2 regions of the Exiguobacterium sp. s168 genome follow, and region 2 is predicted to be linked to the other one. Evidence: riboswitches for the same ligand, from Rfam matches in the RefSeq annotation. Region 2 holds a riboswitch; the other holds the start of a gene.
What was found. A riboswitch is a leader RNA that binds a small molecule or an ion and turns the genes downstream of it on or off. The one in region 2 is predicted to bind S-adenosylmethionine.

Region 1 (3,417 bases), on a different contig from region 2:
GAGGTCAAGAACTGACGTGCTTTATAGTTACGTGCTTCCACGTAGACTTCGAGTGGGACGGCACCTTGTCGTTCGAGTTCACGGATCAGACGTCGCCCGATACCATTTTGCTGATATTTCGGTAAGACGTACAGACGAACGATCTCCCACGTTCCCTCAACATCAACAGCATGAATGAAACCGACGATTTCCTCGTCGATGATTCCGACATAAAAATACTCTCCCCGTGCTTCTTCCGCCGTCCGGATCGCACGAACGACTTCTTCTTGCGGATACGCCTCCTGCACGAAATGCGCTTTTGAACGTTCGGAATAGATTTCTGCATACGTATCCAACCAAGATGTGACGGCAATGTCATGAATACGTCCTGCATCAGCTGGAATAGCTTCGCGTATTTCCATAATCGGAACCCCCCTTTGTATTCATACGAATCGACTCATGTACTTTTACCCTCTTCTAGAAAAAACATTCGTTTCCTGCAAAGTTCCCCGTAAACAAAAAAAGTCCGAAAACCCGCGTAGGGTTCTCGGACTTTTTGATTATGCGAAACGTTTTGCTTGTTCTTCAAGAACTGCTGCTTTATCTGTTTGCTCCCATGGAAGCTCAACATCTGTACGACCGAAGTGACCGTATGCAGCTGTTTGACGATAGATCGGACGACGGAGATCAAGCATGTTGATGATTCCAGCCGGACGAAGATCGAAGTTTTCAGCAACCAATTCGACGAGTTGCGCTTCAGGAAGTTTTCCTGTGCCGAATGTGTCAACCGCGATTGATACTGGGTGCGCGACACCGATTGCGTACGCGAGTTGAACTTCTGCTTTGTCTGCAAGACCTGCAGCAACGAGGTTCTTCGCGACGTAACGTGCTGCGTATGCAGCTGAACGGTCGACTTTCGTTGGATCTTTACCTGAGAATGCTCCACCGCCGTGGCGTGCGTATCCACCATACGTATCAACGATGATCTTACGACCAGTCAATCCAGCATCTCCTTGTGGTCCGCCGATAACGAAACGACCAGTTGGGTTGATGAAGAATTTCGTTGCTGCGTCGATGTATTCAGCCGGGATGACCGGTGTGATGACGTGTTCTTTCAAGTCAGCTTGGATTTGCTCAAGCGTGACTTCTTCTGCGTGTTGTGTCGAGATGACGATTGTATCGACACGAACCGGCTCGTTGTTCTCGTTGTATTCGACCGTGACTTGTGTTTTTCCGTCCGGACGAAGGTAGTCGAGTTGACCGTTTTTACGCACTTCTGCCAAACGGCGTGCGAGACGGTGTGAAAGCGAGATTGGAAGTGGCATGAGTTCTGGTGTTTCTTTCGTTGCGTAACCGAACATGAGACCTTGGTCTCCTGCACCGATAGCATCGATTTCTGCATCAGACATGCTACCTTCACGTGCTTCAAGCGCTTGGTCGACACCAAGAGCGATGTCTGCTGATTGCTCATCGATTGATGTCAATACAGCACACGTGTCCGCGTCGAAACCGTATTTCGCGCGTGTATAACCGATTTCACGAATCGTTTCACGAACGACTTTTGGAATGTCGACGTAAGTTGATGTCGTGATCTCACCTGCAACGAGAACGAGACCTGTTGTAACAGAAGTTTCTGCCGCAACACGTGCGTTTGGATCCGCTGCGAGGATTGCATCAAGAATTGAATCCGAAATTTGGTCACAGATTTTATCTGGATGACCTTCAGTGACTGACTCCGACGTGAAAAGTCGGCGATTAAGGTTTGTCATGTATGACCCTCCCAAAAAAGAATTTGACGGTGTACTCATTTCCCCTAGTTGAGTGGGACGGTAAAATGAAAAAAACCTTTCCAAGTCCAAAAAATGGTCAGGGAAAGGTTGTGCGTTCTTCCTTTACCCTCTTATCGTTCGAAGTGTTTACTTCGCTTCAGGAGAGCACCTTTTCCCTCATTAATATGTGAATTAATGTAGGACGGTTGCCGGGTTTCTTCGGGCCTTGTTCCCTCCACCTGCTCAGAATAAGAGTATCCGTTACGAATTACATGATATAAAGTTGTAACTACTCTGTCAAGCAAGGTTTCAAATTCTAGTCGAAACTTTTTGAAAGAGATGTTAAACTGTTAATGCTGAAAGCGTTTCCAGATAAATAGAAATCAGCACCAGAAAATGATTGCTCTCCCTTTAGTATGTCATATATAATAAATGTGTCATACTAAATGCGATGAGCCAAAACCAACGTAGGGGAAAGGTGGGGTCAGGATGCCGATGACGGTCCTGAATATCGAAGAACTACTCAAGAAAGAGCATGTGTTCAAACAACTATCTGTTGCTGAACTTGTCGAACATGCGATTCGAAACGAAGAAGGTGTCCTTGCTGAGAACGGCGCATTATCTGTAGAAACGGGGAAATTTACAGGTCGTTCACCAAAAGATAAGTTCATCGTCCGTGATTCTTCCTGCGAGTCTCACATTGATTGGGGTCACGTTAACCAACCAATGGATGGAGACAAATTTGAACAATTGTTGCAGAAGGTTCTTCGTTACATGAACGAAGCCGATCATCTCTACTACACAGAAGCTGCAGCAGGTGCAGATACGCACTTCACCCTTCCGGTCCGTGTGCTCACACAATACGCTTGGCATAATCTCTTTGCCAAACAACTCTTTTTACGCGAATATCCTGAAGTGGCTGCCTTTGAACCGTTCACGGTCGTCTACGCACCACATTTCAAGGCAGATCCTGCCGTTGACGGAACGAACTCTGAGACGTTCATCGCCATGTCGTTCGAACACCGAATCGTCTTGATTGGTGGAACGGAGTATGCGGGCGAAATCAAAAAATCAATATTTTCCGTCATGAACTACCTCTTGCCACAAGAAAACGTTCTTTCAATGCACTGTTCGGCAAACGTCGGACACGAAGGTGACGTTGCCTTGTTCTTCGGTCTATCTGGGACTGGTAAGACCACCCTTTCCGCTGATGATAGCCGCCAATTGATTGGTGACGACGAACATGGTTGGTCACACGATGGTGTCTTCAACATCGAAGGAGGATGTTATGCGAAGACGGTTAACCTGTCACGTGAAAAAGAACCACAGATTTTTGACGCAATCCGCTTCGGAACGGTTCTTGAAAACGTCGTTCTTGATGAAACACGTCACCCTGATTACGATGACACATCGTTGACGGAAAATACGCGTGCTGCTTATCCGATTACAGCAATTGATAACATCGCTGTTCCATCACGCGCTGGTCACCCGAAGACGATCGTCTTCTTGACGGCTGATGCGTACGGTGTCTTGCCTCCGATCAGCAAGTTGACGAAAGAACAAGCGATGTATCACTTCCTATCAGGTTATACATCAAAACTCGCTGGAACAGAGCGTGGTGTAACGGAGCCGGAAGCAACGTTCTCGACGTGCTTCGGTTCACCGTTCC
Region 2 (3,417 bases):
CGATCCACCAGTTCATCATATCGTAGATCGCTTGCCTCACAGCTGGGTGCTCCCAGTTTAAGTCGGGCTGTTCTTTGGCGAAGGAATGAAAATAATACTGCCCGCGTTCTTCACTCCACGTCCATGGGCTTGGCGCAAAGTACGAGCGCCAGTTGTTCGGAGGCGTCTCTTTCGTGCCATCCTGCCAGATATACCAGTCATCCTTATCGTTGATCCGCTCCCGCGACTGACGGAACCAGTCATGCTGGTCACTCGTATGGTTCACGACTAAATCGAGAATGACCTTCAATCCACGGGCATGAGCGGCCGTGATCAACTCCTGGAGATCTCCCATCGTTCCCGCTTTTTCCATGATCTCGTAATAATCGGCAATATCATAGCCGTTATCGACGTCCGGCGAACGGTAACACGGATTCAACCAAACGACATCGACACCAAGTGAAGCGATGTAATCGAGCTTGTCGATGACACCTCGCAAATCACCGATCCCATCCCCGTTCGAATCCTTAAAGCTACGCCAGTAGACTTGATAGACGACTGCCTCTTTCCAGTTAGCTCGCTTCATCTTCCCACTCCTCTCCCTACTCTTTATTCCCGCTCCACTTATCTGTACCTGTTTATCCGACAATTTTTTTGAATTTCGAAAAAGTTCTTTTCTTTTGACTGAATATTCGTTATCCTTGACGACAATACCACGAAGGAGGCATTCATCCATGAAACATTTCGCTCCATCCATCGCCATTGATCGGCTTCCTGCTCCTGTCTTCGCTGAGCTCGCAAACCGAATCGGTGCTGTAAAAGCTGCCGGACACGATGTCATCACACTTGGTCAAGGAACACCCGACCAGACGACGCCTGTACATATCCTCGATGCCTTAAAACAAGCCATCGACGAGCCAACGAACCTTCAATATCCACCGTTTCGTGGACATGATTTTCTAAAACAAGCCGTCGCAAGCTTTTACGCGACTGAGTTCGGTGTCACGATCGATCCAGCAACGGAAGTCGCGATTCTGCTCGGCAGTAAAGCCGGAATCGTCGCTTTACCGCAGACAATCGTCAACCCTGGAGAAGGAGTCATCGTTCCGGATCCAGGATACCCGGATTACCTGTCTGGTGCCGCACTCGCTGGTGCTTACCCGATTACACTTCCGTTGCTCGAGAAAAACGGCTTCTTACCCGATTACGACTTACTTGATACGACGGACGTCGAGCGTGCCCGGATGTTGTTCCTCAACTACCCGAGTAATCCGACGGGTGCGACTGCGACGGCAGAAGCCTTCGAACAGACAGTCGCTTTCGCCGATGCCCATGATATCTGTGTCGTCCATGACTTAGCATACGGCGGAATCAGTTTCGATGGTCCGACACGGAGCTTCCTGCAGACGGAAGGTGCAAAAGACGTCGGGATCGAATTGTTCTCACTCTCGAAACGCTTCAACATGTCCGGCTTCCGGATCGCCTTTGCGATCGGTAATCCGTCTGTCATCTCAAGCATCGAGACGTACCAAGAACATCTCTACGTCAGTGCCTTCACACCGATTCAACATGCTGCGACCGTCGCTCTGACGAGTGACCAGACATGTGTCCGCGAGTTAAGTAGTCTGTACGAAACACGACGCGATACGTTGTTCGCGAAACTCGATGCGATTGGCTGGAGTGGACCACGTCCGGGCGGTTCCTTCTTCGTCTGGCTTCCTGTTCCTGAAGGTTACACGTCCCAAAGCTTCACCGATCACCTGCTTGACGAAGCACACGTCGCTGTAACCCCTGGATCCTTCTTCGGCGAATACGGTGAAGGCTACGTCCGGATCAGCTTGATTGCTGACGTCGAACGTCTAGAAGAAGCCGTCGATCGAATCGGAACGCTCAACCTGTTCCGGACACCTGTTGCGGAATAATTCTGAAAAAACATTTGACAGATGGGAATCATTTCCGTTAAAGTAAATCCCAACAGCATAACTACTTATCGAGAGCGACCGAGGGATTAGGCCCAACGACGTCCGGCAACCACCTGTAAGGAACGGTGCCACATCCTACAGAATGATTTTCATTCTGAGAGATAAGTTACGAAATCTTACACTTTCGTCGCTTTTTTCTGGTTGCTCTGCTACTAGGAAAAAGCGACTTTTTTTGTATGAGGAGATGAGCGGATGATTGAATTCAAACACATTACAAAACGGTTCGTTCGAGACCGGACCCCGATTTTTGCATTACGGGATGTCGATTTGACGATCCAAAAAGGAGAAATCTTCGGAATCATCGGTGAGTCCGGTGCCGGTAAAAGTACGTTGCTTCGCCTAATCAATGGGCTTGAGCATCCGACACAGGGAACCGTCAAGGTCGACGGTGTCTCGCTCGGCGGGATGTCAAAAGCAGATTTGCGTCAACTTCGCTTGCGGACAGGAATGATCTTTCAGCATTTCCAATTGATTCAGTCGCGCAACGTCGCGGATAACATCGCTTTTGCGCTCAAGGCCGCTGGCGTCAAACGAGCAGATTTCCCGGAGCGAATTCGCGAACTCGTCTCGCTCGTCGGACTTGAAGGATTTGAGACGAACTTCCCGAGCCAATTAAGCGGTGGGCAGAAACAGCGCGTCGGGATTGCCCGGGCACTCGCGAACGATCCGACCGTCTTGTTATGTGATGAAGCGACATCAGCTCTTGACCCCGTTACGACACTACAGATCCTTGAACTGCTGAAGGATTTGAATGAACGTCTCGGACTGACGATCGTCCTCATCACGCATGAGATTGATGTCGTCAAACAGATTTGCCATCGCGTCGCGGTCATGTCGCAAGGTGAAGTCGTTGAAGTCGCCTCAACCTATGACTTGTTTAGTCAAGCCAAGCATCCAGTGACGCAACATTACGTCGATACGGCACTACAAATCGAATTGCCGGAACGCATCTTACAGGCAACCCCAGGCAAGATCATCCGCTTGCAGTTCACGGGCGAAAAGACCGGTGAGAGTACGTTATCAGAAGCGATCCGCCGTTACGATATCTCAGTCAGCATCTTGCACGGCAAGGTCGACTACATTCAAGACGTCGCCTTCGGTGTCCTGATTGTCAGCTTGACGGGATCATCTGATCAAATCGCCCCTGCCCTCGACTGGCTCGCGACGGAACTTCATGCACTCGAGGTGATTCAGGATGTGGCTTGATCGTATTCAAACGATGTTACCTGAGCTCTTGAAGGCACTCGGCGAGACGGCGTGGATGGTCGGAATTTCACTTGCCTTTGCATTGGTCGTCGGGATTCCGCTCGGGATTCTCTTGTTCGTCACCGACCGGGGATTATTTTTTCAAAACCTTGCCGTCCGACGTGTCCTTGACTTCGTCGTCAACATCGTCCGGTCGCTACCGTTCATCATCTTGCTGGTTGCCCTCATTCCGTTAACGAAGTTCTTACTC

Region 1: another riboswitch for S-adenosylmethionine. It lies ahead of metK (methionine adenosyltransferase); the one in region 2 lies ahead of KNQ15_RS10295 (methionine ABC transporter ATP-binding protein).

What each region holds. Positions count from the first base shown of each region.
Region 1 covers NZ_JACSNE010000002.1:256,254-259,670, forward strand. Annotated here, with positions in the region: gene KNQ15_RS02680 (GNAT family N-acetyltransferase) at 1-401, opposite strand, end outside; gene metK (methionine adenosyltransferase) at 540-1,748, opposite strand; SAM riboswitch class I at 1,877-2,003, opposite strand; gene pckA (phosphoenolpyruvate carboxykinase (ATP)) at 2,238-3,417, shown strand, end outside.
Region 2 covers NZ_JACSNE010000016.1:14,187-17,603, forward strand. Annotated here, with positions in the region: gene KNQ15_RS10285 (glycoside hydrolase family 13 protein) at 1-565, opposite strand, end outside; gene KNQ15_RS10290 (aminotransferase class I/II-fold pyridoxal phosphate-dependent enzyme) at 714-1,901, shown strand; SAM riboswitch class I at 1,964-2,069, shown strand; gene KNQ15_RS10295 (methionine ABC transporter ATP-binding protein) at 2,154-3,167, shown strand; gene KNQ15_RS10300 (methionine ABC transporter permease) at 3,157-3,417, shown strand, end outside.